DNA from 3 places in the Clostridium sp. CM037 genome. Region 3 is predicted to be linked to each of the others. Evidence: riboswitches for the same ligand, from Rfam matches in the RefSeq annotation. Region 3 holds a riboswitch; each other region holds the start of a gene.
What was found. A riboswitch is a leader RNA that binds a small molecule or an ion and turns the genes downstream of it on or off. The one in region 3 is predicted to bind thiamine pyrophosphate.
Positions count from the first base shown of each region.

Region 1: it holds a riboswitch for thiamine pyrophosphate, as region 3 does, so the genes downstream of both, ACWJKP_RS12235 (MTH1187 family thiamine-binding protein) here and thiD (bifunctional hydroxymethylpyrimidine kinase/phosphomethylpyrimidine kinase) in region 3, are expected to answer to the same signal.
Region 2: it holds a riboswitch for thiamine pyrophosphate, as region 3 does, so the genes downstream of both, thiT (energy-coupled thiamine transporter ThiT) here and thiD (bifunctional hydroxymethylpyrimidine kinase/phosphomethylpyrimidine kinase) in region 3, are expected to answer to the same signal.

Region 1 covers NZ_CM143650.1:2,507,173-2,518,061, reverse strand. The annotation lists partial or broken gene ACWJKP_RS12280 (alpha/beta hydrolase-fold protein) at 70-294, shown strand; gene ACWJKP_RS12275 (IS701 family transposase) at 347-1,552, opposite strand; partial or broken gene ACWJKP_RS12270 (alpha/beta hydrolase) at 1,671-1,841, shown strand; one part of gene ACWJKP_RS12265 (IS3 family transposase) at 1,924-2,170, shown strand; one part of gene ACWJKP_RS12265 (IS3 family transposase) at 2,170-3,032, shown strand; partial or broken gene ACWJKP_RS12260 (alpha/beta hydrolase) at 3,061-3,474, shown strand; gene ACWJKP_RS12255 (hypothetical protein) at 4,083-4,367, opposite strand; gene ACWJKP_RS12250 (ParA family protein) at 4,354-4,569, opposite strand; gene ACWJKP_RS12245 (patatin-like phospholipase family protein) at 4,626-5,636, opposite strand; gene ACWJKP_RS12240 (hypothetical protein) at 5,772-6,083, shown strand; TPP riboswitch at 6,170-6,279, shown strand; gene ACWJKP_RS12235 (MTH1187 family thiamine-binding protein) at 6,392-6,682, shown strand; gene ACWJKP_RS12230 (ABC transporter permease) at 6,654-7,433, shown strand; gene ACWJKP_RS12225 (ABC transporter substrate-binding protein) at 7,470-8,477, shown strand; gene ACWJKP_RS12220 (ABC transporter ATP-binding protein) at 8,458-9,213, shown strand; partial or broken gene ACWJKP_RS12215 (helicase-related protein) at 9,338-10,889, shown strand, end outside.
Region 2 covers NZ_CM143650.1:3,672,350-3,683,238, forward strand. The annotation lists gene metA (homoserine O-acetyltransferase MetA) at 1-553, shown strand, start outside; gene ACWJKP_RS17535 (polysaccharide deacetylase family protein) at 620-1,483, opposite strand; TPP riboswitch at 1,760-1,864, shown strand; gene thiT (energy-coupled thiamine transporter ThiT) at 1,952-2,593, shown strand; gene ACWJKP_RS17545 (L-lactate MFS transporter) at 2,796-3,986, opposite strand; gene ACWJKP_RS17550 (Na-translocating system protein MpsC family protein) at 4,129-4,491, opposite strand; gene ACWJKP_RS17555 (RNA-guided endonuclease InsQ/TnpB family protein) at 4,671-5,798, opposite strand; gene ACWJKP_RS17560 (ribbon-helix-helix domain-containing protein) at 5,896-6,054, shown strand; gene ACWJKP_RS17565 (NAD(P)/FAD-dependent oxidoreductase) at 6,196-7,641, opposite strand; gene hydG ([FeFe] hydrogenase H-cluster radical SAM maturase HydG) at 7,941-9,359, opposite strand; gene ACWJKP_RS17575 (TM1266 family iron-only hydrogenase system putative regulator) at 9,436-9,696, opposite strand; gene ACWJKP_RS17580 (alpha/beta hydrolase) at 9,933-10,730, opposite strand.
Region 3 covers NZ_CM143650.1:3,284,062-3,294,950, forward strand. The annotation lists gene thiM (hydroxyethylthiazole kinase) at 1-748, opposite strand, end outside; gene thiD (bifunctional hydroxymethylpyrimidine kinase/phosphomethylpyrimidine kinase) at 952-1,776, opposite strand; TPP riboswitch at 1,923-2,033, opposite strand; gene glpK (glycerol kinase GlpK) at 2,103-3,593, opposite strand; gene ACWJKP_RS15810 (hypothetical protein) at 3,920-4,279, shown strand; gene ACWJKP_RS15815 (IS1182 family transposase) at 4,509-5,927, shown strand; gene ACWJKP_RS15820 (hypothetical protein) at 6,043-6,330, opposite strand; gene ACWJKP_RS15825 (50S ribosomal protein L25) at 6,487-7,086, opposite strand; gene ACWJKP_RS15830 (AI-2E family transporter) at 7,630-8,748, shown strand; gene ACWJKP_RS15835 (MDR family MFS transporter) at 8,750-10,192, opposite strand; gene ACWJKP_RS15840 (DUF956 family protein) at 10,547-10,889, opposite strand, start outside.

The DNA of each region.
Region 1 (10,889 bases), 780 kb from region 3:
TTATTGCGTAATGATATTATATGATGTAGAAATAAAGTTTAAAAAAATACTAAATTAGGTGGTATAAAAATGAATAAATCAAAAGTTGAAAAAGTAAACTTTTATAGCAATATACTTGGTAAAGAAATGCCAATGTTGGTGTATTTACCTGAAGATTATAATAGGTTTACTTCTCTACCTGTATTATATTTTCTACATGGAAGAAATGGAAATGAAAATATAATGTTCGAATTGGATATAAACAGTAAATCTGATCAAATGATAAAAGATGGAGAAATTAAACCTATGACTATAAACGAGCGAATTTTATAACAAATTATTCCATTATAAATCAATGTCAATTGTCCTAAGCTATTTTTAGTGTTTTAAAAATAGCTTCAAGAGAATTTCCTAGGTCAGCTTGATTAAAGATCCAAGATACCCTTTCTTTTTTAGATTGGTTTCTTGCATTCTTAATACCAACGTTAAAATTTAACGTGCCATTGCTTACTTCCAATTCGCAATATACGTAGGTAATCATTAGCAGCAAGAAGTATCTGTTTATACTTCGGTTACTTCTTACTTGGTAATGATTTAAACCAAGATGTTTTTTAGTTTCTCTAAAAAAGGTTTCAATTGGCCATCTAAATTTATAGTGATTTAGGAGTTCTTCAGTAGTAATAGTAGTATCTAGACTTATGAATGCTCTTAAGCAACCAGGTTTAAATAGAGCCTCTTTAGGCCAACAAAGAGCTATCAAAGAATCATTTGCATCATTAAGCTTGCCTCTATATGTGTAGACAAAATATTCATTGTTGCCAACTTTGACTAGGTCGACATCATCCTTAGTTAATATCTCGCACATATGATTAAGCTTAATTCCAAGTTTTTCACGACCTTTTGGATATATCACTCTATTTGTTCTTAGACCACCAATATAGGCGTAGCCTGATCCTTTAGAAACTGCGAACAATTTTTTATTACTATACCAACTATCACATAAAACATAACCTTCATTTACTGGTTTGGGTAATGATTTTATAAACTCAATTGCCATTTGGATTTTACTCATATTTTCTTTGTCGTATATCGCCATAGTATATGGCATCACAAGTGTATCGCACAGTAACATAACGGTAACTAATTGATGACCATAAACTGTTTTACCTTTTAAATGAGAATGGTGGAATCCACATTTTTCAGTAGGTTTCTTAGCCTTTGACGAGGGCACAGTCTTCTCCGAAATAGTGTCATCTATTACAACATAAATAGGTTTACCAGTTGTTTTAGACGTCTCCCATATTCTCATAATTACACGTTTTTTTAGGGCTTTTTCAACAAAGTTTTCGTCCCATGGACTCTCCGATAGAAACTTTCCAATATTAGTCCTATGCCTAACCGGCATAAAATCTGAAACGTCGGTTACTTTTCCACAGTAGCCTTTTGTCACCATAGAATTTATAAATAATATTAGATGATGAATTTGAGGAGTTGTGAGATAAAGAGTTATCTTTAATTCAATTAAAAATTTGTATATTGTCGATGATTTTGTTACAATTGAGTTATTAAACATTTATGTTTTCTCCTTAGTTGTATTTTGTGTAGTGACTTAATTATAACAGGAGAATGTATAAATGTTTTTCTTTTTTTGATATATGGAAATTGGTGGAATCATTTTCGCTCATTTATAGCCTATGATAATTGTATGTCCAAGAATTGAAAACAGCCGTGGAGTAAATTCATCCTTAATATGTAAAGAAGTACCTAATCCTGAAGATAATAATAGAATCACAAATTTAGGGATGTACGAAGATTACTTTATAAAAGAGATAATACCCTTAACCGATAAAACTTTCAACACTGGATAGGTTATAATTAGTTGTACAATAAATATTCGGACATGGTATAATATAAAAATATGAGAAAGAGAGAGTGGTTTATATCATGGGGAGAAATGGGAAAAATTATACTGAGGAATTTAAAAAACAACTAGTAGCACTTAGGAATAATGGTAAGGTTATTGCAGAAATATCAAGAGAATACGGGGTGGCTAAATCCACTATTAATAAATGGGTTGCAGATTATAGTAGTACTGGATCATTTAAAGCAAAAGATAATCGCAGCGATGCCGAAAATGAGTTGCTTAGATTGAAAAAAGAAAATGCTAGATTAGAGATGGAAAATGATATTTTAAAGCAAGCAGCGCTGATAATGGGACGAAAATAGAACTTATTTTAGCAAATAAGTATAAATACAGTATTAGCGCAATGTGCAGAGCACTAGGCATTCCAAGAGGGTTAGTTTACTATAAACGTAAAGAACGCAGGTTTAATTCAGAGTTAGAAAATGCAATTATAAAGATTTTCAAAGATAGTAAAAATAACTACGGTACAAGAAAAATAAAGGTTGAGCTATCCAAGATAGAAATTCAGGCATCAAGAGCTAAAATAGCATGCATAATGAAGAAATATGGACTAGTATCAAATTATACTATTAAACAGTTTAAAATACATAAATCTGGTTGTAACAATGATAAAGTTGACAACATCGTTAATAGAGATTTTCAAAATAGATCCAATCTAGATGTTGTTGTAAGTGACCTAACCTATGTAAATGTTGCTGGAAAATGGCACTACATATGCCTTCTTATAAATTTACATAATAGAGAGTTAATAAGTTACTCTGTGGGCAAGAATAAGGATGCTAAGCTTGTATATGAGGCCTTTATGAGGGCAGATTGTAATCTAAGCAACATAAATATATTCCATACAGACAGGGGCAACGAATTTAAAAATAAGATTATAGATGAGGTTTTAGAAACATTTAAGATCCAAAGGTCACTTAGTAAAAAAGGCTGTCCATACGATAATGCAGTTGCAGAAGCAACGTATAAAATAATAAAAACAGAATTTGCATATGATAGAGTATTTAGCAGTTTTGAAGAATTGGAACGAGAGTTATTTGATTACGTAAACTGGTATAATAACCATAGAATTCATGGTTCGTTAGACTATATGACACCAAAGGAATATAAGGTTAAGATGTCCGAATAAAGTTTGTACAAAAAAGTATTGACAATCCAACACTATAAAAAATAGAAAAGGAAGATACATAGGAGGGGCATCTGCTGGTGGTTATGTAGCTCTTCATAATATATTCCGGCATCAAGATATGTTTTCCAAAGTAGGCGGACATATGCCTGCTTTGGAACTGAAACTTGAAGAAGATGCTAAACTATATTATAAAAACATTGGTGCATGGGAGAAATATGATCCAATATACATTGTAAAAAACAACAATATTTCTTCTAGTATTGATATTTATCTTGATGCTGGTGATAAGGATGAAGGTGAATTTTATGAAGGCTGTTCAATTTTACATAAAGTATTGAAAGAAAAAGGAATAAAATCTCAAAACAATATATTCCCTGGTCATCACAATGTCGAATATATAAAATCAAATATCGAAAAATATCTAAAATTTTATGGTTGTTAATTATAATAAATCACTCTCTATAGATTCATAATATTCTTAAATTACCTACTAACCTTAATTATGAAAATCAAAGTGAATGTAACACAATGGTAATTATGTTACTTTCACTTTGTGGCTATTGCCTATTCCTTAATTTTTTCAATTTGAATGTAACATAATATATTGATTTGTTACGTTCAATGTATTATAAATAATACTAATATTAAAAAAACCACGTTTTCATTTTAAATATATCACAGAAAAATAGCAAAAAAACTTAATAATCTGGGTAAGTTAGTTTATTTAGACTAGATTACTGGCTACTAATTCCATTTTATTTAAACCTATATTAGGAGCAGCGAACGAGCTTGTGCCACATCAGGTTTTCATGTGAATCATTAAAGAGAAAAACTAATGTGCACTATCCTTTGACTGCGATTGAATATAAAAATAAACATTCCAGTGCCTTAATACATTATTTGATTTATCGTATTACAAACCGTCTTAATAAACATTGTACCCTTATGGAGTTTTTTAAGAAATAACTCCATTGATTTGTAAAGTTCGAATAATTTCATTACTCTAAAAAAGACACATTAGTGTCTTTTTTAGAATGTTTTTATAAATATTTATTTAGTTTTTTCTTCATATAATTTGTTAATTGCTTCATCTACTATTTGATTAAAAGTTATGTTGATATTATCATACATAGGTTTTAATCCTTGAAGCTTTCTTACTGTTGATGGTTTTTGTGCGAAGCTTCTTTTTACAGATAAAGTATCTTCCTCATTATTATCCTCCGAAGAATATAAATTCTTAAGTTCTAAAGAATTTTCATTCTTAACTTCTTTAGAATTAATATTTTTAAGCCCACTTAAAATCCCTTTGCTTCCACTGTTATTATTTTTGCTCATAATTTAAAATCTCCTTACTTAAGCTCATGTAATCATTGAAAGAATCGCATTTATTATTAAAATAAATTACTGGTGACTGAGCATCTTGACTGTACTCTATTTTACTATCAACTCTAATAACACTATCAAAAACCTTATCTCCAAACACTTCTATAAGACTTCCTCTGATATTTTTAGCAATGGTTTTTCTGCTGTTAAACATAGTTATTAGTACTCCCATAATTTCAAGTTTTCCATTAGTGTTTTTATCAACGATTGTTATTTGAAAGAATTACTTCTAAAGATTCTATGCTTTTTATAATTATCTTCCCAATCTTTAAGAAATTCTTTTGCGCAAACTTCACCAGAATTATATAACTCCATAATTTTTTTATTTCCAATATTAAAATCTGTGGTTTTAATATCAAGAGTATCGATTTTTACAGTACGCAAGAAATCCATTTCTCTTATATGAATATCATCTTGTGCTTCTAGCATGGTCTCAATAATTGAGCTAGTGAAATTTAAGATATTTGTGATTTTATGTTCCCGTATTTCTTTGTTTCCTCCGAGTTTAAAACCGATGGTTGGCCAGAGAGGAACGCCATTCACATCAAAAAGCCAAACTGGGTAATTGCTTAAAACACCGCCATCAACAATGAGAGACTTTTTATTAGTATTTATATTATATAAGTTTACAGGGTGAAAAAAATAGGGAATAGAGATGCTCATTCTTATTGCCAGACTTACTTCAAGTTCATCAGGATTTATCCCGTATTCCGCAATGTCTTCTGGTAGTATTAGCATCTTTCCACGGCTTATATCCGTTGCTATAATATGCAGTTTGTATTTTCTTTTATACTTGTTATTATTTAGAAGAATACCTTTTTCCCCTGGAATAATCAAATCTCCAAAGGTTACTTTTTTTCTATTTGCAAGCTTAAGTTTATACGATAAAACTTCATCAATCCAATTTTTTATATAGTCACCTTTATAAATGCCTTTTTTTAAAAGTAGATTGTAAGCATCAGAGAATATAGGCATATTAAAATGACTTTTATCAGTAATTTTTGTATAGTCTAGCTGTAGCATTAATTTTTTTATCTCATCAGCAGAGTACCCTACTGCAACTAGTGCAGCTATAATAGATCCAGCAGAGTTTCCTGAAATATTTTTCCAATTATATCCATCATTCTCAAATGTTTTTAAGGCGCCTACAAGACCGATGCCCTTAACTCCGCCACCTTCGAACACAATATCTGCAAATTTTCTATTATTGTAAATATTCATATATACCACTCCTTTATGAGTAATATATGAATAAATATATCTTCACGTCATAGATTTAAAAAATAATATTTAGTTACACTTTTTTCTATGAAAAGAATACTATATATTATAGTGATTTTATAAAAGAGGCAATGTATGAAAAAGTTAGAAGAATTCACACCTTCTGAATTGGCTATATTAGCAACAATAATAGGGATTATAATTGCTTCTAAGTTTAATGTTAACCAACAAAATGCATTAGGCAATTTTTTAACCGGTTTGGCGCAAAGCATTTTGATAATTGCAGCTCAGACTCAAAATCTTGAATCGCAGGATGGAAATCAATCTGGAGATAATGGAAATAGTAATTCGAAGAATAGTAATTCGAAGAATAGTAATAAGGATTTGCAAAAACAGATAGATGAACTTAAGGAATATATTAAAAAGTTTGAGGATAATACGAATTGAAAAACGCACTGATTAAAAGATGCGTTTTTTAATGGTTTGACATTATAAGAAATTTTAGGTAATATATATGTGTAAAGTAATTTAATATTAAAAACTAGGGGAGTCAATATTTTTGTCTGAGAAGAAACAGTTAAGTTTCGACCCTTATAACCTGAATTGGATAATGCCAGCGGAGGGAAAATATGATTTGAATTTAGTTTCAAATATGACTATATAAATGGTGCAAAGTTGTACGATTATAGAACCCTTCGCTTAAATATGAGCAAAGGGTTTATTTTACTTTAATAATATTCTAAGGAGGAATTGAAATGTCAGTTGTAAATGTAAGTCTTCAAGTTATACCAGTGGTGGCAGAGGAAAGGATTTACCCGGTAGTGGACAAGGTTATAGAGTATATTCAGGCTAGCGGAGTGAAATATGAGGTAGGGCCAATGGAAACTACTATGGAAGGCGAAATGGATGAGCTTTTAGATATAGTAAAAAAGGCTCAAGAGATTTGTGTAGAGCATGGAGCATCTAGGGTTGTTTCTATAGTGAAAATCGATTATAAAGCTGAAGGCGTGACTATGAATGAAAAAGTATATAAATATAGAAAATAAGCTTATTCCTATAGTTTTTCAATTGATATTTCTTTTTATATGGCAGATATCTGTAGATAGGTGGAAGGTTCCACAATACATATTGCCTTCACCAAAAGATATTATTATTATTACCTTGGTGAATATAGTTCCAAGCATTACTAAGCATATTTATGCGACTTTATATGAAGCATTGATTGGATTCGCAATATCAATTTTGATTGCACTAATTTTAGCTATCTTAATGGACAATGTAAAAATTATTAAAAAATGCATATATCCAATTTTAGTAGTATCTCAGACTGTTCCAATTATTGCCCTAGCGCCACTTTTCATAATATGGTTTGGTTTTGGAATATTACCTAAGATTATTGTAGTAGTGTTAGTGTGCTTTTTCCCTATAGTTGTTAGTTTGATTGATGGATTAGAGTCAGTAGACGCGGATATGGTAAACCTTTTAAAGACTATGGGGGCTAGTAAGTTTCAAATTTTCACCATGGTGAAGCTACCAGCCTCTACTGTGAATTTTTTTTCGGGCCTTAGAATAGCAGCAACCTATAGTATTATGGGGGCAGTTATTGGAGAATGGCTTGGAGGAGATAAGGGTCTTGGGGTATATATGATTAGAGCTAAAAATTCATATGCACTTGATAAAGTTTTTGCAGTAATTATAATTATTGTAATGCTAAGCATGGGACTATTTGGACTCTTATACTTAATACAATATTTTTTTACTCCTTGGACTAGAAATAAAGCGGATAACGATGACTAAATTTATATAGGACATATTATTTTATTTGGAGGTAAAATTATGCTAAAGAAAGTAATTTCATTATTATTAACAGTTTCAATGACTACGGTTTTATTTGTGGGTTGTGCTGCGAAAAAAGAAGATGTAAAGAAGGAAGATACCTTAAAAAAGGTTACTGTTATTTTAGATTGGATACCAAACACTAATCATACTGGATTATATGTAGCGAAAGATAATGGATATTTTAAAGAAGAAGGACTTGACGTTCAAATTATTCAGCCAGCGCAGGGGAGTACTGCAAGTTTAATTGCAGCGGGCAAAGGAGATTTTGGCGTAAGCTATCAAGAAGATGTAACTTATGCTAGAACTGCTAAAGATCCACTTCCGATAAAAGCTATAGCCACTATTATTCAGCATAATACTTCTGGGTTTGCAGCACCTAAGGAAAAAAACATTAAATCTCCTAAGGATTTTGAAGGCAAAACCTATGGTGGATGGGGATCTCCTTCTGAAAATGCAATATTAAAGGCGGTTATGGAAAAAGATAATGCAGATTTTTCGAAACTAAAGATGGTGGATGCAGGATCAGAAGATTTCTTTGCTGTAACTAAGAAAAATATTGATATTGAATGGGTATTTTATGGATGGACAGGAATAGAAGCAAAGCTTAAAAATATTCCTATTGACTATATTGATATTGGAAAATTAAATAAAGATTTAGATTATTATACTCCAGTAATTATAGCTAATGAGAACAAATTAAAAGCGGATCCCGAAACGGCAAAGAAATTTTTAAAGGCAGTTACAAAAGGATATGAATACAGCATGGAAAAACCTGAGGAAAGTGCTAAGGTTTTACTGAAAAATGCACCGGAGACAGATGAAGATCTTGCCGTCGCAAGTCAAAAATATTTAAAGGATCAATATAAAGCTGAAGCTCAAAAATGGGGCATAATGAAAGAATCAGTTTGGAATAATTACACCAAATTTCTTTTAGATAAAAAGCTTATAGGAAAAGATATGAAGGCGAGTGAGGCATTTACTAATGAGTACTTACCAAACTAATAATGAAAAATTAAGAGTAGAAAATATTAAAAAAACTTTTGGAAGTATGAATATAATAAAGGATGTTTCTTTTTATGCAAGAGAGAATGAATTTATAAGTTTACTGGGCCCAAGTGGAAGTGGTAAAAGTACAATTTTTAATATTATATCAGGTCTTTTACATCAAGATGCGGGTAAAATTATAATTGACGGAGAGGAATGCTGTGGTAGATTTAAAAAAGTAAGTTATATGCATCAGAAGGACTTACTACTTACCTGGAAAAATATTGTAGATAACACTACGCTACCTCTTGTTATAAAAGGAAAATCTAAAAAAGAGGCAAGAGCTCAGGCGCTTAGTCATTTTAAAACATTTGGACTTGCTGGCTTCGAATATAAATATCCTTTTCAGCTTTCAGGAGGAATGAGGCAGAGGGCTGCATTACTTAGAACATATATGTCATCATCTGATATTATGCTATTGGATGAACCTTTTGGTGCACTTGATGCAATTACTAGGGCAAAGATGCACTATTGGCTAATAGACGTGATTAAAGAGCTAAGAGTTACCATAATATTTATTACTCATGATATTGAAGAAGCGATATTCTTATCTGATAGAATATATGTATTATCAAATAAACCAGCAACTATAAAGAAAGAAATAATTGTTGATTTACCTAAAAATAGGACAAAAGATATAGTCACATCAGTAAAATTCAATAAAATAAAGAAAGTCATTTTACAAACATTATAAGGTAAGCACTCAGCTTAAAAGTAATTAAGTTGGGTGTTTTATTTTTATGTACCTAAGGAACGTATGATAAATGCGTAGTTGTGAGAAAATACTATGATAACGACTCAATATTGGAGGAAACAAAATGAAACAGGGAGCACTAGACAGGAATTTTAAAAAAGTAAAAAGTCAGTTTGCTCAGATTCAAGAAATAGTAAAGCATACTAAGTCAAATGCACTATGGGAACATGAGGCTGCGGTAAGAAAGAAACTAAAGGAATTAAATGAGTTTAAGAAAGAAAATTTTAAAGACTATAAAAGAGTTCATGAAAATTATTCAGCATTACTTAAATATATATCAATAAGGCTTGTTGAGGACTACAACAAGAAAAATAATACAAATTTTAATTTTAAGAACATCTTAAAGAATAAGGGTGAAAGCTATTTAAAATCAGGAATTATAAGTGTGTTAATAACGGAGCATATTCCTGAGATTATATCTAGTGAGTTTGATCGTGTGTTTCCATCTAATCCTAAAAATGAATATGAGGGATCAAGAAAATTCAAGAGAAAATTTTATCTCCATTTAGGTGAAACTAATACTGGGAAAACCTATAATGCAATGATGCGGCTCATGTATGCTGTACTATAGAAAAATTAAATATAAATGAGGAATATGAAGTTGGTATTATAGACGAAATTCAAATGATAGATAACGACCAGAGGGGAGCTGCTTGGACAAGAGCTGTTTTAGGATTGAAAAGTAAAGAGGTACACATTTGTGGCGCAACGAATGCAAAAGAACTACTTGTAAAAATAATAGAGGATTGCGATGAGGAGTACGAGATTATAGAGTATAAAAGAGATCTTCCTCTTGTGATGGAAGATAAATCTTTTGTATATAAAAGTATTGAGGAAGGTGATGCACTTGTTACATTCTCGAAGAAGAAAGTGTTAGAACTAGCTTATCATTACTCAAACCTAGGTATAAAAGTAAGTTTAATCTATGGAGATTTACCGCCAGAAGTTAGAAAAAAACAGTACAATCAGTTTATTAACAAGGAAAGCACAATTTTAATATCCACTGATGCAATAGGTATGGGAGTTAATCTTCCTATAAAAAGAATAATATTTATGGAAATTAAAAAATTCGATGGTAATGAGATAAGGTATTTAACTTCTCAAGAAGTGAAACAGATTGCGGGAAGGGCAGGTAGAAAAGGGATATATGAGGTTGGATATGTAGCATCTTATGGTAATACTCAAGATTTTATAAGAGAAAGTTTAGAAGCGCGTGATGTAATTATAGAAGAAGGAGTAATAGGTCCAAGTGAAGCTATATTAAAAATCAGTTCTCTTTCTCTTAGAGAAAAATTAGCGTTATGGAGTACAAAAGAAGAAAAAACACCTTTTTATAGAAAAATGGATATAAGCGAGTATTTGGTGGTATTAGATAATTTAAAAAGTTATAAATTGGAAGAAGAAGTTCAGTGGAGACTGCTAAAAATTCCTTTTGATGTATCTAATGATAAGATGATGAATGCATTTTTAAACTATGTAGATGAATTGTTTATAGCTAAAAGAGAGATTATCTCAAAACCACAGCGTCTATTAGAAGATCTTTATGAATTAGAACTTTACTACCAGAAAATAAATATTTATTATTCCTTCTCAAAAGTTTTTAAGTTGAATTTTGA
Region 2 (10,889 bases), 390 kb from region 3:
GGAGCTTAAAAAAATTATGGAATGGAGTGTTCACAATGTATACTCTACCTTGCATATTTGTTGGGGTGCTCAAGCAGGGCTTCATTATCATTACGGAGTGCAAAAACATAAACTTGATAGTAAAGTATTTGGAGTGTTTAAACATAAAATAACAAAGCAAAACGTTAAACTTTTTAGTGGATTTGACGATGAATTTTATGTTCCACATTCAAGACATACTGAAATAAGAAAAGTTGATATTGATAAAATAGATGAGCTTGAAATTTTATCAGAATCTGAGAAATCAGGAATTTACATTGTATCAGCAAAAAAGGGACGCCAAATTTTTATAACCGGACATTCAGAGTATGATCCATTAACATTAAAAAATGAATATGACAGGGATATAGCAAACGGATTAAATATAAATGTCCCAGAAAATTATTATCCAAAAGACGATCCATTAAAAATACCTATCGTGAAATGGAGAGGTCACTCAAGTTTGCTTTTTTTAAACTGGTTAAATTATTATGTTTATCAGGAGACACCTTACAATTTGGTGTACCTAGAATAATACATATAAAAGTTGGGCCCCTAGTAACTTAGGGACCCAACTCTTAATATTGAACTTTATTAAAATTTAATCTGTATTAGAAATACGTTTCTTAAATTCTTCCATGTCATGGAATGAACTTATATATACTCTATGTAAGGAAAGTATACCATCCTCTTTGGAAGACCATCTGCCGTCAGTGCTAAAAGCCATTGTATACCCTGCTTCTCGTACAGCCTCAATTGAAGCTTTGCTGTATCCACCATATGGGTAGGAAAAGAATTTTATTTGTTTATTTAATATTTTTTCCAAATCGTTTTTAGATTTAACTAAAGTTTCTAGTTGCTTATCCTTAGGCATCTCTTTTAAATTTTCATGCTTTACGGTATGACTCCCTATGTCCACTCCATATTTTTCCATCTCTATAAGCTGTTTCGAAGTCATATAGTTAGGACTTTTATCAATACTACCAGTAATAACAAAAATTGTTGCTTTAAAATTATATTTTTTCAAAACAGGGAACATCTCCGTATAATTATCTTCATACCCATCATCAAAAGTAAGAACTACAGATTTTTCAGGTATTGGTATATCCTTAATAAGATAATCATATAAATCAGTAAGTGTAATAGTATAATAACCATTATCTTTTAAATATTTTAGTTGCTCGTCAAATCTTTTAACAGGAAGACGAATAGGATTATCTTTTTCGTAGTCAATTGAATGGTACATTAAAACTGGAACACTCTTTCCTGAAGCCTTCATAACAGCAGTCTTATCAAAAGCGGGTATCGAAGAGGTTTGAGCGGGTTCAGCCGGTTTAATGGGTTCAACTGCAGTTGCTGGTTTAACTGGCGCAGTTTTTTTTATTGTAGCAGTCTTCGATCTTGAACACCCCGAAAGAGACATTAAAATAATGAGTGTAAATATTAAAAATATTTTTTTTCTCATAATAACCTCCTTGTATGTATTTTTTCGGAAACACATATTATTTTTTAATCTTCATCATCTAATATAAAACCCCTTAATAATAAATTCCCTGAGTATTTTGTAACCCTAATGCTAAATTGATCACCTTACATTTATTAACTTTATACCATCCAGATTATAAAATCAATCTTTTCCGGTATTTTCTTTATTTTATTATTTTCTTTTAATTCATAAATATCTAAAACAGGTTGTAAAATATAATATACTTCTATATAATTATATTATAGTAATAATAATAATATGTGCTAGGGGTGCCTAATGGCTGAGATATGAATATTTAATTCATTGACCCTTATACCTGATCTGGATAATACCAGCGGAGGAAAGCGGTTATGATGTATAAGTACATTAACTATATTCCTTTTGTGAATATAGTTTTTTTGTTTTTACCATAATACCTCTGTAGCACAATACATGGAGGCTATAAAAATGACTTTTAACGAAAGAATCACTGAAATTACAAAAACCCCCATTGCTCTTTTTGCACTATTAGGGGTTTTGTTATTAATCTATGCAGTTTTGAAAGTTAGGAAAATTAAATTTACTACGCAGATGATAACTTTAGTTGGTATATCTCTTGCATTATCTACTGTATTGCAGTTTATTACAATTATAAAATTACCACAAGGTGGTAGCATTACTGCTGGAAGCATGGTTCCAATCATACTTATATCCTTATTTTATGGTCCTGAAGTTGGGTTTTTAACAGGTTTTTTATTTGGAATTATTAATTTTTTAGTAGCACCCTTCGCACTCCATCCAGTGCAAGTACTATTTGATTATCCGCTTCCTTTTATGGCCATTGGAATAGTTGGTTACTTTAGATCACGTAATACTAAGGTCATACTTATTGGCGTAGTCGTAGCAATGCTAGCTAGATTTACATGCCATTTTATATCTGGGGTAGTGTTCTTCGGAAGCTATGCCCCAAAAGGAACCTCTGTTTATTTATACTCCCTTTTATATAACGGTTCATACCTAAGTGTGGAAACCATTATCACCTGTGTAATTATTGGACTCTTACCTTTAAAACGATTATCAAAGTTAGCTATAACCAAAGTTCTAAATTAACCTCAAAATATATCTACTACCTACTTCAGGTTTTTCTTCAACCAAAAATTATACTAATACATTATTCTGTTCATCATGAAGTTTACTGTATTATATTTAATGCTACGTAATATAATATTACGTAGCATTAAATATAATAACTTTGAAATTACTATCACTCATTCCTTAACTCTAGCCCACTAAACTCAGCAATTGTGTTAGATTATGTTTTAATCATTCTTTGAGATGAAAGAATACCCATAATACATAAACCAATTATAAAATAAAAGATATAATTATAATTCGCAAGGATATCCATTAGAAGTCCCGAAGCCAACACCCCGATAATGGCTCCTATACCATATGCCGTAAACACAACACCATAATTCTCACTATAATGTTTCGTTCCATACATATCAAGAGTTGAAGTAGGCGCTATAGCTAACCATCCTCCAAGATTAAACCAAAATATCGAAAACGCTATACTAAATAATGCTAAACTACCTTCATTTGCCACTAGCATTAATAATGCTGCAATAATAATTAGTGCGTAAGAAATTAGCATGGCATTTTTAGACGAGTACTTATCCGTAATCAATCCAAATATAGGTCTACCTATTCCATTAAAAACCGCAAATACGATCATTAATAAAGCTACTGTTTTGGGGGATAGCTTTATTAGTTCTACACCAACATTACTTGTCATTCCAATTAACATTAGTCCAATCATTGATCCAATCATAAAATTTACATATAGCCCTTTAAAGTTTTTTGATTTAATCATTTTAGCAGTATTCGTACCATTCATATGAATTTTTGTGCTTGAAGTTGTTTCAAGACTTTTACTTTCCACCTCAGACGGATATCTAAATGGATACGAAAGCAAAGGTATTATTACCCCAAAAGATACACCTAATATAAGGAAAGCTTTTGTTATTCCATAACTTTCTATTAAATTTCTTGCAAGTGGAGCTGTTATAAGTGGTGACAAACCAAATCCTATTAATACAATACCTACTACTAAGCCTTTTTTTTCTGGAAACCATTTTGCTACTACCGTCATCGGAGCTCCATATGCTATACCTACGCCAGCGCCAATTATTACCCCATATGTTACAGTTAAAATATATATATTTGGTGCATATGCAGATAATATCCATCCTAATGCTACAAGAAGTGCGCCCATAGAAATAATCATTCTTGGACTGTATTTTTCTAAATATTTTCCAGTTATAAACATAAAAAATGAATAAGCTGCTAAAGAAACCATGTAAGGGAAGCCACTTTGAGTAGATCCTATATTAAAAGCCTTTTCAATTGGAATCCTAAAAACACTCCATGAGTATACAGTGCCTAAGCACATCATAATTATAATTCCCAAAATCACATATATCCACCTTTGCTTAAATTTCATATTATCATTCCCTTCGTCTTTTATAATACTTCTCTAAAATTAAAATCAATAAAAAAGCCAATGACAAAAACTCCTCACTCAGAGTTATTGTTATTGGCTTACCCCTTGACTGGTCATTGACCCTTCAATGCGTCTTCCATAATTATTTTATTAATCGTTCTTCAATATCTTGGTCTACAATTATAGCTATAATTTTTTCACCTGTTTTGGTACTCACATCAGAATAAGTACTTACTATATTAACATCAATTATAGATTTTATAGTTTCTTCCAAATTTTCTCTTGCATTCTCAAACAAAGCAATATTCAGTCTTTTAATTAAATCGACGCCTTCCTTGCTTTGAGCCAAGCTTTTTTCTGATTTACTTAAAAATCCTTTAAGTCTTACTAATATTAAATCTTGAAATATGATTGTCCGAATTTTTTCTGGACCTCTACCCATGTGTTCAATCTCAAATTTACTAATTGCTTCGCTTAATTTCGCTTCAATTTGTCCTTTTGTCATTGAGCTCCGTTACGCAAAACTTATAAAAAGTTACAAAAACACCTTTAAGTTTACTTCCTCATTCATTGTGTCCGATTTTGTAATCCCAAAGGATACTACTTTCGTTTGATATAACACTCCAAAGGCTTAAATTCCCCTAATAACTTAGGGTACACAATAGCATAATTCGTTTAAGTGACCTATGCTACCTTATATCTCGATAAATTATAACTTGCGTTTTTATCTCTATCTATTATAGACCCACAACATTCACATATAAAATCTCTTTCTGATAGTGATAGTTTTGGCTTTATATGACCACACACACTACAAGTTTTGGATGATGGAAACCATTTCTCTGCTTCTACGAATTCAATTCCATATTTTTCACATTTATATTTCATCATGGTTTTAAATTCAAAGAATCCTTGTTTTGCAATTGCTTTTGATAAATGTCTATTTTTCATCATTCCTTTTACATTTAATGTTTCCATAACTACTCTTGACGGTTTGGTTTTCACTATCTCTGTAGTTATTTTGTGTCTATAATCAGTTCTAATATTATCAAGACTCTTGTGTAACTTTATAATGTTCTTTTCAAGTTTTATAATATTGCTTGTTTTAACGTAACTTCCTCCTTTTTTATTTAATAGGTATTTTTTAGATACCTTACGTTGCAATCTACGCAATTTCTTTTCTAATTTCTTAACTTTTTGACTCTTATTAATATTTTTATATGGTTCTTCTTTATTTGAGCATATAGCTAAATCTTTAATTCCTAAATCTATCCCTATACTCTCGCCAGTTAACTCTACTGGTACTTGACTTGATTCTATACCTACTGAAATATACCAATGAATACCATTGAAACTAACCCTTGGACTGCTGTATTTAACACCAGTGGGGATTCTATTATACTCTGACAACTGAACTTTGCCTAGCTTTTCTAATTGAACATGAGTTGAACTAAACTTAATTTTTACATTGTCATGATAAAAAGAAGGCTTTGACTTCCTTCGGCTCTTGAATTTTGGCTTATCAGCTAATTTCTTAAAGAACTTCTTATATGCTTCACAACCATCTTTAACTGCTTGTTTAGCTACATTGTTACTAATGGAATTTAGCCATTGGTATTGTTCTGTTTTTTTTAATTGAGTTATTTCCTTTCTTAAATCATTATCAGAAATAAATTTGCCACCATTCTTATAGTTTTCTTCTTGTTTTGCAAGTGTCCAATTATATATGAACCTTGCAGTACCCGAACATTGTAACAATTTAGAATTTTGCTTGTTGTTTGGCTCTAATCTAACTTTCATTGATGTTATCATTTTTCTCACCTCACTTTCTAATAATATTATATCGCATGCTGATATCAGTTGCAATCAGTATTCAAATATATTATAATATATTTAATGAGGTGATAAAATGGCAAGAACCGATTTAAAAACAAGAACACCATTAGGTAACGCAATTAAAACAGAACTCTATAAACAATTGAAAACATATTCCAAAGAGACAAGTATCCCAATGTCGAAACTACTTGATAAAGCAATAGAGTTGTTATTAAAGTCTACTGAAAAGTAGGCTTTTTTTAAACAGTTGCTAACCTCCATAAATCATATAAATAGAATCAAAGTCTTGATATAATCAGTAATTTTAGCATATCAATTGATAATTGTAAATAATAATATTTAAGGTTGTAGTTTGTTACTTTATCATACTTTGCTAAGGTCTAAATTTCCTAATCAAATTTATTTCCGCTCTAACAGGTGGTTTAGAATCACTTTTGCCTCGCACACTCACTTTATCTTCGCAAATATTCAGTTCTCTTGCAATTATAGCCTTAACTCTAGATCTACAAAAATTTCCTTGGCAAGTTCCCATTCCTGCTCTTGTACGTCTTTTAATCGCATCTATAGAGTTAATTGGTATATTTCTATGAAGCGCATCGATAATCTCTGCCTCTGTAACCTGCTCACATCTGCATATTATATTTTTTACTTTGTCTTCATGATTAACTTTTCCATCAAAACTATTATCCTTTTTTACTATTATTCCTTTTCTATAAGGATTAAAATTATTATTCTTCACAAGATTCATTCCTGAATTCTTAAGTATTTCTACCACCCTCTCAGCAATTGCTGGCGATGATGTAAGCCCTGGAGAATCTATCCCAGCCACATTAATAAAACTTTTAACTCTGCTTTCCTCAATGATAAAATCCCCCGTATTGCTACTAGCTCTTATCCCTGAAAAAGTAGTTAATGCGCCTCGCACATTAAAATCAGGTATGGACTTTCTAGCCGCCACAATAACATCTTTTAATGTTTCAGCGGTAGTTGAAACATCATCTCCATTACTCACTTCTTCCGCATTAGGTCCTATCATAAAATTGCCATGATAAGTTGTAGTTACTAATATCCCTTTTCCTTTATCTGTAGGCACTTGAAAAATAACAGTATTTACAAGATGACCTTGATCTTTTCCCATTAAAATATATTGGCCTCTCTTTGGTGTTATTTTAAAATCATCGATTCCTACCATGTTAGCTATATTATCACTATGCATCCCCGCAGCATTTATAATATATCTTGCTTTAATATCCTCCTTGTTAGTATGCACAATAAACTTATCTTCTAATTTTTCTATAGATATTACTTCATTTTCAAGCTTAAGTTCTACCCCATTAGTTATAGCATTTTCTACTAATGCAATTGTAAATTCATAAGGAGACGCTACCCCTACACTTTTAGCATAAAGTGCTACATTTACTTCACTATTTAAGTGTGGCTCTATTTCTTTTAGTCTCTCTCCTCTTATCACCTCTAAATCATTGCAGCCTAATTTTAGACCATTTTCATAAAGCTCAGTAATTTTTTTCTCGTCACCTTCATTAAATCCAATCACTAAAGCTCCTGTTTGTCTGTATCCAAAATTTAATTCTTCCTCAAGACTTCTATACATTTTGTTTCCTTTTCCGCATAATTGTCCTTTTAATGTACCGTGCTTTGCAGCATATCCACCATGAACTATGCCACTATTTGCTTTTGATGCTTTAGTTGCAACATCATCTTCTTTTTCTAAAACCCCTATTTTTAGATTATATTTTGAAAGTTCCCTTGCTATAGCTGCTCCTACTACTCCTGCTCCTATAATAATTACATCATACATAAATATCCCCTCTCAACATATTATTAATATTTAAAACCTTTTAATATTTAATCTTTGTTAATATCTATTATAATATAATTATTTGCATTATAATAGATATTTCAATAAAGTCGTTTTCTTTTTCATTTCAAATCCTTACAAAATCCCTATAATTGTTTAGTACTATAACCCTATAGTATATAAAATGATATATATGAATTCTTATACTGATGGTTCAGACGTACTAATAGAAATACCTGTATAGACCCATAACATTAAAAAAGATATAGCAAAACTTTGCTATATCTTTTTTTGTAATATTAGAAACGGAAATCTCGCTTTCCTTCCTTAAGCTCTTTTAAATGCTCTATTGCAATTGCACGAACCTTTTCATTTTGTATATTAGGAATCTCATTTTCAATTACCATTTCGCCCTTTTTCTTGGTATCAAGTGAAGCATAATCCTCTAAATATTCTTTAAGTGTCATTAGTGCATTGGGCTGACAGCAGTTTCCAATTTGACCTGACTTTACAAGGCTCATAAAACGGTCACCTGTGCGTCCTTCTCTGTAACAGGCGGTGCAAAAGCTTGGAATATACCCAAACTCCAAAAGCCAGTTTACGATCTCATCCAATTTTCGGGTATCGGTTACTTCAAATTGCTTCGAGTTATCTTCTTCCGTTTCATTCTGCGAATATCCGCCAACACTGGTGCATGAGCCTCCGCTTACCTGAGATATTCCCAGTTCCAGAACACGCTCACGAGTTATTTTCGATTCACGGGTGGAAACAATCATGCCAGTGTATGGAACAGCGATACGAATAATAGCCACAATTTTTTCGAACATCTCATCTGAGATTGAATTTGAAAACGCATTTGGGTCAATATCATCAGCAGGGCAAATGCGTGGAACACTAATTGTATGTGGACCCACACCCATAGATGCCTCTAAATGCTCTGCATGCATGAGTAGTCCAACAAAGTCATAACGGTACATATTTAAACCGAATAAAACTCCGATTCCAACATCATCAATACCGCCCTCCATGGCACGATCCATGGCTTCAGTATGATATGCATAGTTATGTTTTGGTCCTGTTGGGTGCAACTCTTCATAACTTTTTTTGTTATATGTTTCCTGGAAAAGTATGTAGGTACCGATGCCCGCATCCTTAAGTTTCGTATATTCTTCCACTGTAGTTGCAGCAATATTGACATTTACACGTCGGATATCTCCATTTTTATGCTTAATACTATAAATGGTCTTTATACTTTCAAGGATATATTCAATTGGATTGTTCACCGGGTCTTCTCCTGATTCTAAGGCCAATCGCTTGTGTCCCATATCCTGAAGTGCTATAACCTCTTGCGCTATTTCTTCTTGCGTAAGTTTTTTACGGGATATTGTTTTATTTTTAGCGTGATATGGACAATACACACAACCATTTACGCAATAGTTCGAAAGATATAGTGGAGCAAAAATAACAATACGATTGCCATAAAACTTCTGCTTAATCTCTTTTGCCAGTTTAAACATTTTTTCTTTTTCATCTTCCAAATCACATTCGAGAAGTACTGCAGCCTCCCTATGTGTTAGACCCTTACAGTCTTTTGCACGTTCTATCAGGCTATCAATTAGCTCACGATTTCTTTTATTTTCTCGAGCATAAGAAATGGTAGATAAAATTTCACCGTCATCAATAAACTCAGTTGCATTTTTAGACTTATTATCATACATAGCATAAACCCCTTTTTAATATTTATTATTTATAAATGGTCAAACTCTTATAGACCTTGATTTAATCATTCGTTTACTACTTTGCTATAGGTGGCGCCTTGGAATAAATCGTTTTGGTGTTTACATTTGGTAGCATTCCAAGCTTACCCGACAGGGCGCTGATAACATCATTCGGCGCATCAACAACGATACTTATTACCGAAATATGGCGTTTCAGATAGGGTACTCCCATTCTTCCTACTATGTATTCTCTATATTCGTGGAGAATAGAGTTAAGCTTTGGAGCAGCATCTGTGTTTTCAACGATAATTCCAATTAGAGCAATTCTTGTTTCCATTGGCAACCTCCTTTCTTTTAAACAATAAAAAAAACCCCTGCACCCGAAAAGGCACAAGGATAGTACGTCGAAACCAAAGGTACAACCAATAAAGATATGTTCTTTGGAGCATTCCAACTATTCTCTCGCCTTCTCATTCGGGACGAACCCTCGTGCATTCAGAACGATAACTTTGTTAATTTAAAATCAATCTAACCGTACCACTCCTGATAGTAAAAAGCAATACAACAATTTATTTACTTATTTTTAACTGCCCATCTGATTCCTTTTTCAATATATTCATTCCAAAAATCCCACGTATGGCTACCGGGACTTTCTACATATGTTACATCTATATTTTCTGAAATTAAAAAATCACGGTATTTATGATTTACATCTAACAAAAAATCGTTTGTACCGCACGCCATATATATTTTAGGAATTAGAGCATTTTTCTTCTTCAACTTAATAATAAGTGCCTCTGGATCTTTATCACTATCCAAAAGTTGATTCAGATCACCAAATACTCTAGTATAAAATTTATAGTCACGAACTTCGTCCTTAAAATCACTAGAAGCTCCAGCAATATTGTATGTAACTATAGCAGAAGATAATGCAATGATACGGCTAAAATTGTCAGAATATTTTAATCCATTTCGAATTGCTCCATATCCACCCATAGATAATCCACCTATAAATGTATCTTCTCTTTTCCTTGATAACGGAAATATCATGCGTGTAAATTCCACTAAATCATTTCCAACGAATTCCCCAAACAATTCACCTTTATCAACATCGTCTAAATAAAAATTATTTTCTCCAGAAGGCATAAATACTGCAATATTGTGCCTTAAAGATAGTTCCTCAATTTTACTATTACAAATCCAATCAGTGTAATTTCCAGTTAATCCATGCAAGAGATAAAGTGCTTTCATTGGTTTTTTCTTGATTATTTCTTGTTCCGGTATTTCCATTGTATCAATTGGTATAAGAGCATTAAAAGTAACATCTCTTTTTAAGGCTTTTGAAGCAAAGTTCACTTGTAAAAATGCCATTTTTTATTCCCTCCTCTAATGTATTTTTAGCATTAGTATAATACTATATACACTATATTCCAAATAGTTTAAAATAGAGGAATGAATGTAAAAACATACGTAATAAATGGCTTTTAGTCTGCTGTGAATCTTAACATTGAAAAGATGTTTTACTATCCT
Region 3 (10,889 bases):
ATCCTTCGCTATGTTTATCTAAGCTTTCATAAGCTGTTTCTCCTGCAATACCCATTGACACAATTCCTGCGAGTCCTGCTATTAAATTATTATCTCCAGCGCCTAGATAACAACCAATAACTGAAGTACACATACATCCTGTACCTGTAACCCTAGACATTATTTTATGACCGTTTGATGCGGTGTAAAGAGTCTTACCATCCGATATAATGTCTACCGCACCTGTTAAAACTACCACCGTATTAAATTTAACAGCAAAATTCCTTGCCATTTCTTTCTCTCTTGTAAATTCATTACTATCTACAGAAAAACTCTCACTAGCATCTACACCTCTTGTTATAGTTTTAATACCATAAATTGTTTTTATTTCAGATAAATTCCCTCTAATAACTGCTAATTTCACTTCATTTATAATTCTTTTGCAAGTTTCTGTTCTATAAGTTGTTGCACCTACTCCGACAGGATCTAAGATAACAGGTATGTTTAAGTCATTTGCCATCTTTCCTGCCTCAATCATAGCCTCTATAATTACACTATTTAATGTTCCTATATTTATAACAAGTGAAGATGCAAGTGATACCATCTCGCGAACTTCATGAATATCCTCCGCCATAACCGGTGACCCACCTATTGCTAGTGTAATATTGGCACAATCATTAACGGTTACATGATTTGTTATTTGGTGCACCAATGGGTTTTTTTCTCTTAAATTGTTTAGTAATTTAATTATTTTCTTATTAATTTCCATTTACATCATCCTCCAACTTATTGTTTATATAAATCCTGTAATAAGCATAACGGGCATTGTAGCTCCAAGTAATAAATCACGTTTTATAAATTAATATCTACTGCTATAAATATGATACATACTAATACATTATTGACTCCCCTTAAACTTTGTGTTATTAAGTTTACAGAACTCGCTGCTAAAAACCCAGTTTTTCACTATCCTTAATCATTTGCCATCCCTGCTTTTTTATATAATTCATAGAAATGATTTGTAGGTCCCACCCCATGCCCAATATCTAAAGAATGCTTTATAGCAGTTGTTATATACTGCTTTGAATTTTTTATTGAATCTTTCATGCTATAGCCAAGCGCCAAATTTGCAGCTATGGCTGAAGACAAAGTACATCCAGTTCCATGAGTATTTTTTGTATTTATTCTCTCAGACGTAAAATGTATAATTTCACTTCCATCATAAAACACATCTAGAGCTTCCCCCTGCATATGTCCTCCCTTTAAAAGCACATTTTTGCATCCTAGCTTGTACATTTCTTTTGCTGCACTTTCCATATCTACTACTGTTTCAATCCTCGTAATATCTGAATTTACTTCTTTTAAAATTTCTTCAGCCTCTGGAACATTAGGTGTAATAATTGACGCTAGTGGAATTAATTTTTTAACCAAAGCCGTCTTTGACTCTGGCTTTAACAGTGAATAACCGCTTTTTGAGATCATTACGGGATCGAGTATTACGTTTTTAGGCTTGTATTGTTTTAATTTCTCACTTATCACATCAATAGTTGAGATCACAGAAACCATACCAATTTTAACCGCATCTACAACTATGTCTGTAAAAATAGCATCAATTTGTGCCTTGATGATTTCTTCGCCCAAGTCTTGCACTGCAAAAACCCCCATAGTATTTTGTGCTGTTACCGCTGTAATTACACTCATCCCGTATACGCCACTCGCACTTAAGCTTTTTAAATCTGCCTGTACACCTGCTCCTCCTGAGCTGTCAGAACCTGCTATAGTTAAAACTTTTTTCATATCAATTCCCTCCTAAAATAATTATCTTTTAAATGTTGAATCATCACCTGCGGCGCTATTCATCCATTTTATTTATAAAACAAAAAACACAAACCCATAGGATTCGTGTTTAAATCATCTTGATATATAAAAATATATACATATATAATACACCAATAAACAACTTCCTACGCTGGCATTATCCAGATCAGGTTATAGGGTCAAAGAATTAAAGTTCTTTCTCTCAGTTGGCCTATCCAACTCCCCTGTGTTAGGTTATTCTTTTATATTTCATATGTTAATAATAGCATAACAAATTATTATTAACAATTAATATTTCGTTACTACTATTCAAGTTTTATGCCTGATCTTTTAACAGCTATATGCCATCCATGAAGTAATTCTTTTCTTTTTTCTTCTGTCATACTAGGTTTGAAACTTCTTGATATCGCCCAATGCTTTGCTACTTCATCTTTGCTCTTCCAATATCCTACTGCTAGCCCTGCAAGATAAGCCGCACCGAGTGCTGTAGTTTCAGTAACCTCTGGTCTGTCTACTTGAACGTTTAAAATATCAGATTGAAACTGCATTAAAAAATTGTTATTGCAAGCTCCTCCATCTACCTTAAGTTCTGTAAGTATAATTCCAGAATCTTCTTGCATTGCTTTTAAAACATCATGTGTTTGGTAAGCAAGTGCTTCGAGAGTTGCTCTTATTAAATGTTCTTTCTTTGCTCCTCTTGTAAGACCTACAATTGTTCCTCTTGCATAAGGATCCCAATATGGTGCTCCAAGTCCAACAAAAGCCGGAACTACATATACTCCATTTGTATCTTCTACCGCATTAGCATATTCTTCGCAATCAGCAGCATTGTCAATCATGCGTAGCTCATCTCTTAACCATTGTATAGCTGCTCCAGCTATAAATACACTACCCTCAAGAGCATACTCTACTTTTCCATCTATTCCCCAAGCAATCGTTGTAAGTAATCCCTGTTTAGATTGAATTGCTTTGTCTCCTGTATTCATAAGCATGAAGCAGCCTGTCCCATATGTGTTTTTAGCTGTTCCTGGTGAATAGCAAGTTTGTCCAAATAATGCCGCTTGTTGGTCTCCAGCCGCTCCAGCAATTGGAATTTCCCCTCCAAACAATGAAATATCGGTGTTGCCATATACACAACTTGAAGGTTTTACTTCTGGAAGCATTGATTTTGGTATGTTCAATGTTTCTAAAATTTCGTCATCCCATGTAAGTTCATGAATATTAAATAGCATTGTTCTTGAAGCATTAGAATAGTCTGTTACATATGTTTTTCCTTTTGTTAAATTCCAAATTAACCAAGTATCTATATTGCCAAACAATAAATTTCCTGCTTCAGCTTCTGCTCTAGCGCCTTCTACATTGTCCAATATCCATTTTATTTTTGTTCCAGAAAAATAAGCGTCTAAAATCAATCCAGTTTTAGCTCTAACAATTTTATCAAATCCTTTTTGTGTTAATTCATCACAAGTCTCTGCAGTTCTTCTACATTGCCATACAATTGCATTGTATACCGGAACTCCCGTTCGTCTATCCCAAACTACAGTAGTTTCTCTTTGATTTGTAATACCTATTGCTGCTATATCAGACGCCGTAGCATTAACTTCAGCCATCGCTTCTGTTGCAACGCTAATTTGACTTGACCATATCTCCATTGGGTCATGTTCTACCCACCCTCCTTTTGGGAAAATCTGAGTAAATTCTTTTTGAGCGGACGTTACAATAAGTCCCTTTTCATTGAATAGTATACACCTTGAACTGGTTGTACCTTGATCAAGTGCCATTATATATTTAGCCATTTTAGCAAAACTCCTTTTTGAAATTAGTCTTATTGAATCGTTTACACATTAATAAAGAAAAAAATACGTTAAAATATCATTATATTTAGTATAACTGATTATTATATTTATTGCAATATAACTTATAAACTTCACAATATAGATTTATTTTTTAAATATCACATCGCCGCTGCTACGATATATAATAAAACATTAAAATTTTTACAATCTTAAAATTTTCAAGTAAAAATTCTCAATATTTTCATCTATATTTTAAGATAAAACGGGTAAACTATATACTGTACTTGATAACAGTGTAATTTTTATATTAGAAGGGAGAGATACTTATGAATAACAATTTAGAAGAAACAAAAAAATTAAATAAACAATCAGCAGCTAATGGAGGTTCAAGTTCTTACTCAAATGCCGGTATGTCTAGTAGCACTAGTGATTCTACTCTACAAGAAACAATTCAATTGAATAATGAATCAGCTTCAAATAAAGGTACTAGTGGTGTTTCAACTTCTGCTATGTCAAATATGTCTAGCAGCACTAGTGACTCTACTTTAGCAGAAACAAAACAATTAAATAGTCAATCAAGTGCTGGTATGTCTAATATGAGTAGTAGCAATAGTGATGCTGCTTTAGAAGAGACAAAAAAGCTAAATAATCAATCCTATGCAAATAAAGGTACTAGTTCAAAATAAACTTTTATTTATATGTTCTTTAGATTCCATTTAATAATTTTTCGATGATATGATACTTTTTAAAGGAAGCCATTTAATTAAATGGCTTCCTTTCAGACCGTTGACAAACATAAAATGTAAAACACTCTAATTTAAAATTGGAGTGTTTTTTTCATATTCAAAAAGGATTTTAGGACATCAATGTCGAATATATATAGTATACAAACTTTATAATTCGGAGGGCATTATTATGATTAATGAAAAGAACTTCACACAACAAAAACTAGAAATGGTGTATTTAGAAGATTTAGTTCCTAAAGACCATATTCTGAGAAATATAGATAAATACATGGATTTCTCTTTTATAAGAGAACTGACTAAAAAATATTACTGCTTAGATAATGGAAGACCTGGCGTAGATCCTATTATACTTTTTAAAATGCTGTTTATTGGGTACTTATTTGGAATAAAATCTGAACGACAACTTGTAAAGGACATTGAAGTAAATGTGGCTTATAGATGGTTTCTAGGACTAAGTCTTACTGATCCTATTCCAGATCATTCAACAATTAGCCAAAATAGACGTAGACGGTTTAAAGGTACAGATGTGTTTCAAAAAATATTTGACAAAGTAGTATTTAAGGCTATAAATCTTAAGATGGTAACCGGTAAAATACTTTACACAGATTCTACACACCTAAAAGCAAATGCTAATAAGCGAAAGCTTGTGAAAATTGAAGTTGAAAAAACGCCGAAAGAATATATAGCTGAACTTAATAAAGCAGTAGAAGAAGATAGAATAAACCATGGTAAAAAACCTTTAAAAGAAAAAGAACCTGTTACCAAAATAAAAGAAACTAAAGTTAGCACAACCGACCCTGACAGTGGATATATGATGAGAGATGGCAAGCCGGAAGGCTTCTCATATTTAGATCACAGAACTGTCGATAGCAGACATAATATAATTACTGATGTGTATGTTACTCCTGGAAACATAAATGATGTTGATCCTTATATCGATAGATTAGATGTGCAAATAAAAAAGTTTAATTTTAATACAAAATATGTTGGTGCAGATGCTGGTTATGCTACAAATCTTATATGTAAAAAACTATATGAGAGGGAATTAAAATCTGTAATGGGATACCGTAGGTCTCCACATACAAAAGGAATGTACACAAAAAATAAATTCCAATATGTTAAAGAGCAGGACATTTACGTATGCCCTGACTTAAGGGCTTTACATTATAAAACAACAACAAGAGAAGGATATAAAGAATATGTTGGTAATGCAAAATATTGCGACATATGTCCAAACAGAGCTCAATGCTTTTCTGCAAAAAGCAAGTTTAAAACTATTAGAAGACATGTTTGGGAAACGTATAAAGAAGATGTTGTAAAGTTCACCAGAACAGATAAAGGCAGAAATATATATAGAAGAAGAAAAGAAACTATAGAGCGAAGCTTCGCAGATTCAAAACAACTGCATGGGCTTCGCTATTGCCATATGCGTGGATTAGAAAATGTGCAAGAGCAGTGTCTGCTTACAGCAGCAGTGCAGAATATGAAAAAGATAGCTAGCCTGCTATCTTTACTGTTTTTTGATTTTCTAACTAAGAAGATAGTTGTTATTTTAAATTTATCCATAACTCAAAATGCTATCGCATAATTGCATGTAAAAAGCCCAGTATAATAAAAAAATTATACTGGGTTTGTAAACAACCTGAAAGGAAGCCATTTAATTAAATGGCTTCCTTTAATATTTATTTTATTGTTATAATAACCTATTCTTCTATATAAGTAATATTACCATCAAAAATGTAATTCAAAGAAGTTTTTGTACCTTCTAGTGCATACATCATTTTTTCAATTACCACTTGTTCTTCTTTGCTAGTTGTTATAGAAAGTTTATCTACTTCATTAACTTCAGACTTTAGTTCAAATTCATATATAAAATCGTTTATTAGTCTTATCCACTCAGATATGTCATTAGAACCTATATTTTCTCTCTTTCCGAAATCTTTTAATGTTCTATCTAATTGTTTTTTTGAATATCTCAATATATTTGCCATTCTTTAGCCTCCTAATTTTACTCACAATAATAAGTATCTATTTGCTTATTTTCTTTTTCTTACCTCATCATCAAAACATTTTAAATTTTATCCATAATAGATAAAAGGATGAACTTTTCATGTTCATCCTTTTATTATTATATAATTACTATTTTATTATTTAGCTTCAGTTTCAGCAACAACTGCTTCAGCTGTAACTTCTTCAGTCACTTCTTCTTTCATTTGTGCTATAGCTGCGTAAATTTGATTTTCATCATCAGTAACTTTTATTTGCTTATTTAAATCAAAGTCCTTTATTGTAATTGTATCTCCAAGTATTTTTTGTGATATATCAATACTTATTCCATCAGGTAATATACCCATGCTTCCAATAACATCTATCTCAGCTTTATAAACCTTCAACTCAAGTAGATTGGCTGCTACATTCTCTTCTCCCTTGAAAGAAATAGGTAATTGCATTTTTATTTCACGATCTTTAGAAACAAGTTGTACGTCTATATGATTAATTTTTGCTGTTACAGGATGTCTTTGAATTTCTTTTATAAATCCAAATTTTTTATCTTCTCCGTATTTGATCCATATTTTAGCATTAGAACCATGTTTTTTAAGAATCTTTATTAATTCTACGTCTTGAACCTTTATAGAAGTTGCTTCCTTAACGCCATCGCCATACATTACACCTGCAATAAAACCTTCTTCTACAAATCTTTTATTTGTTGGAATTCTTTCAAATGCATCTAAAATCATTTCTTCCATAATAATTCGCTCCTCTTGGCTTATAAAGCCTTTCTGTTTATTATTTTATGTACATATGTTACCACTAATAATTTTCACTAAAATTTGTGTTGAACTTTAAAATGATATGATTTTTTTAACTACAAGTATCTGAAAATTCAATGTATATAATTACAAACATTAAAAGACAACATGAATTACCCTGCTGTCTTTCATGTTTTCATAAATATATTTTCCACGTTATATCCATTATTTATACAAATAAATAAAAAAATCAGCATCACTACCTAAAAGATAACATTAGTATTTAAATATAACTATATTATAGCACATTATTGCACATGTTTGCAAACAGAAATTGTAAGGCGTGTTGACTATTTCTGTAACCTACTATTATTACGCAATATGTCATTAATTTTTTTAAAAATGAATATTAATAAATTGTTTTAAGAATGATATAATTAAATAAGCTACAATCTTCTTCTTCTAATCTACAATATTACAATTATATAATACTACATTGATCTTATAACAAGCGGCTAAATATTGACTGGAGGAATTGCATTGATTAAATATAAAAAGATACCATATATACAGCTTGTCCCTATTATTATAATTGCCCTTCTACTTTATAGAATAGTAAACAACGTTGAAAATATAGGTTCAATATTAAATAATTTTTTTTCTTTACTTACTTATTTTATTTGGGGTTTCGTCATAGCTTATTTACTTAACCCACTTATGGTGTTTATTGAAAAGAGAACAAAAATGAAAAGGATTTATAGTATATGCATAATTTACACATTATTTATAGGCATAATAATTTTTATAATCACTTTAGTTACTCCTAATATTATTAAAAGCTCCGTTGATTTATTTAATAATATCCCTCACTTTGCAAATAAAGCGTATAAATGGTCTACCAATTTTTTATCTAAAAATGAACTACTAAACAAATTTGATGCTACTTCTTACTTAGATAGTTACCTTAGTTCTTTTAATAAGGATGTATCTGCATATTTTAGCCCCGGTTTTCAACTTATAATTGATTACCTAATGGGTTTGGGTTCTTTTTTTATGAAATTAATGTCTGGAATCGTAATTTCAATTTACTTCTTGATGGATAAAGAATCTATTATTTTCAATCTTAAAAAATTTGTTTTTTCTGTTTTAAATGAAACAGTTGCTATTAAAATAATTGATTTTTTTAAGATAGTTAATACTACTTTTAAGAAATATTTTGTTGGGAAAATGATTGACTCTATTATTTTTGGTATTATTACTTTTATAGGATTTACGATATTAAAAATACCTTACGCTTTACCTTTTAGTTTAGTAATAGGTGTAACAAATATGATCCCTTATTTTGGAAATATTATAGGGATGGTTCCCGCTGTTATAATAACAATATTCTTTAGCCCAATGAAATGTGTTCAGTTGGTACTATTTATTACAACCTTAAGTAATATTGATGGTTGGTTCATATCTCCAAAGATTATTGGAGATAAGGTTGGGATTAGTCCACTACTTATAATACTAGGAATTGTTCTTGGGGGAGGTTTTTTTGGTGTTTTAGGAATGTTACTTGGAGTTCCCACTATAGCCTTAATAAAGACCCTACTAGAAAATTTTATGAATAAACAAATTAATGATAAACAAATTGAAGAAAAATTAATTAAATAACTTATTGTTCACATGAATTATTTTTTAATTTTGAGTCGAATATAAAAGAAAGTGCCAATGATGCTAAAGCAATTATGATAAATATTATAAATACTTCATGAAGCCCTGAATTTAAAGCTTGCTTTATCTGGTGCAAACTTACTCCACTACTCAAAGTTGCCTTGGAATACAAATTGTTAGGTTCTATTCCCTTTCTTCCTATATTATTGAAGTATTTAATTATATTCATATTTAATATAATTCCAAAAACACTTACTCCTATAGTTTGACCTAGTGTACGCACCAGTGAATTCGCTGCTGTAGCTGCTCCTCTTTTGTTATATCCCACTGACTCTTGTACCATTATTGTTAATGTAGTAAAAGCTCCTCCAAATCCAAATCCCATAATGAACCCATAAACTATAACTGATACTAATAGAGATCCACTACTTAAAGTAGACAAAAATACGCAACTAATAAGCAAAATTAAAGTAGATATACCAATTACTATTCTTCCACCATATTTAGGGATAGCTTTAGACAAAGCAAACGAAGATAAGAACCAAGCAATAGACATAGGTGCCATAGACACTCCAGCAACTGTAGGACTTAATCCTAAAATATTTTGCATATATATAGGTAAATAAACCTCTATTCCTATTAAAATCGCTGCGGCTAAAAATGTTATTACATTTACAATAGTGCTAGTTTTTGTAAATATTTCAAAAGGTATAATGGGCTCATCCGCTCTTTTTTCCACATAATAAAACACAATCAATACTGCAATTGTAACTACTAAAGCTATTATAATATTATTTCTTCCACCGGTTAAGCTACCCAGTAAAAACGTTATAATTGCAATGGAAAATAATAAAGTGCCTACATAATCTATCTTATGTTTCTTTTTCTCAAAAGTTTCAATTAGTTTTTTTTGTAAAAGCACTATAGATATTATTCCAAAAGGTAGGTTTATAAAGAAAATCCAACGCCATGAGAAATTGTCTATTAAAAATCCCCCTAAAAAAGGACCAGCTAAACTTGCTATTCCCCATACTGTACTTAACCACCCCTGAATCTTTGGCCTTTCTTCAACAGTAAAAATGTCACCCAATATAGTATACGTAACTGTAAATATTGCTCCTGCTCCCAGTCCTTGAACTGCACGAAACGCTATAAGCTGATACATGTTTTGTGAAAACCCACAAAGACAGCTCCCAACTAAAAAAATTATTATTCCAATAGAAAGAATGTTTTTTCTTCCATACAAATCAGCTAATTTACCGTATATTGGCGTAGAAATGGCTGTTGTCAGTAAATAAGCAGAAAAAACCCAACTTATAAGTTCAAACCCATTTAAATCTTTAACTATGGTTGGTATCGCAGTCGTCACAACTGTTCCCTCTACAGCTGCAAGGAACATTGACACCATTAATGCAATGACTATACTTCTTTTTTTTGATTTCATCCTTTGTGACACTTCCTTTAATATGATAATTATCATCTATATTTCACCTAAAGTACAAATAAACGACAAATATCATTTTACCATTAATTATAAATATTTGTACAGTAAATTAAAAACTGCCAATTAGTAAACTCATCTCCTGCGGAGCTGCATAGTTCATCCTTATCCCTCCATTATTTTTTACAAGAAAAATGAGAACCAGATTAAACTCTGATTCCCATTTTTTAATATTCCTATGCTATGTCTGCTTAAGTGATTCATAACAAATTGAAATTTTGCTCTTCTGCTTATAAGGACACATTTATAAAAATATCACCAATTTCTCTTTCAATTCCATAATTTTCAAGCAAAAGCTCACAAACTTTTTTTAAATCTCGATTGCACCGCTCGTTTGACCACATCAAAAAAACTTAACGAATGAACCATATGATTTGGCTCAACATATTTTCGAACAGCACGAAGTACTTTTTTTGGTTCTTTAGAAGAAAAAGTATAGGTACCATTTTTCTTCGTTTGGATTGCATATCGTGGAATCCACTTTCCTTTTAGCATTACGGACGCAATGACATTGTCAACCTCTTCCCAAGGAATTTGAATATATTTACGAGAATCACGAGAATTGTAAAACTCAAAACCTTTGTCGCCGATCATTATTTCCCCATAATCTGTAAAACCCGTAAAAGCTGTTGCATCAATT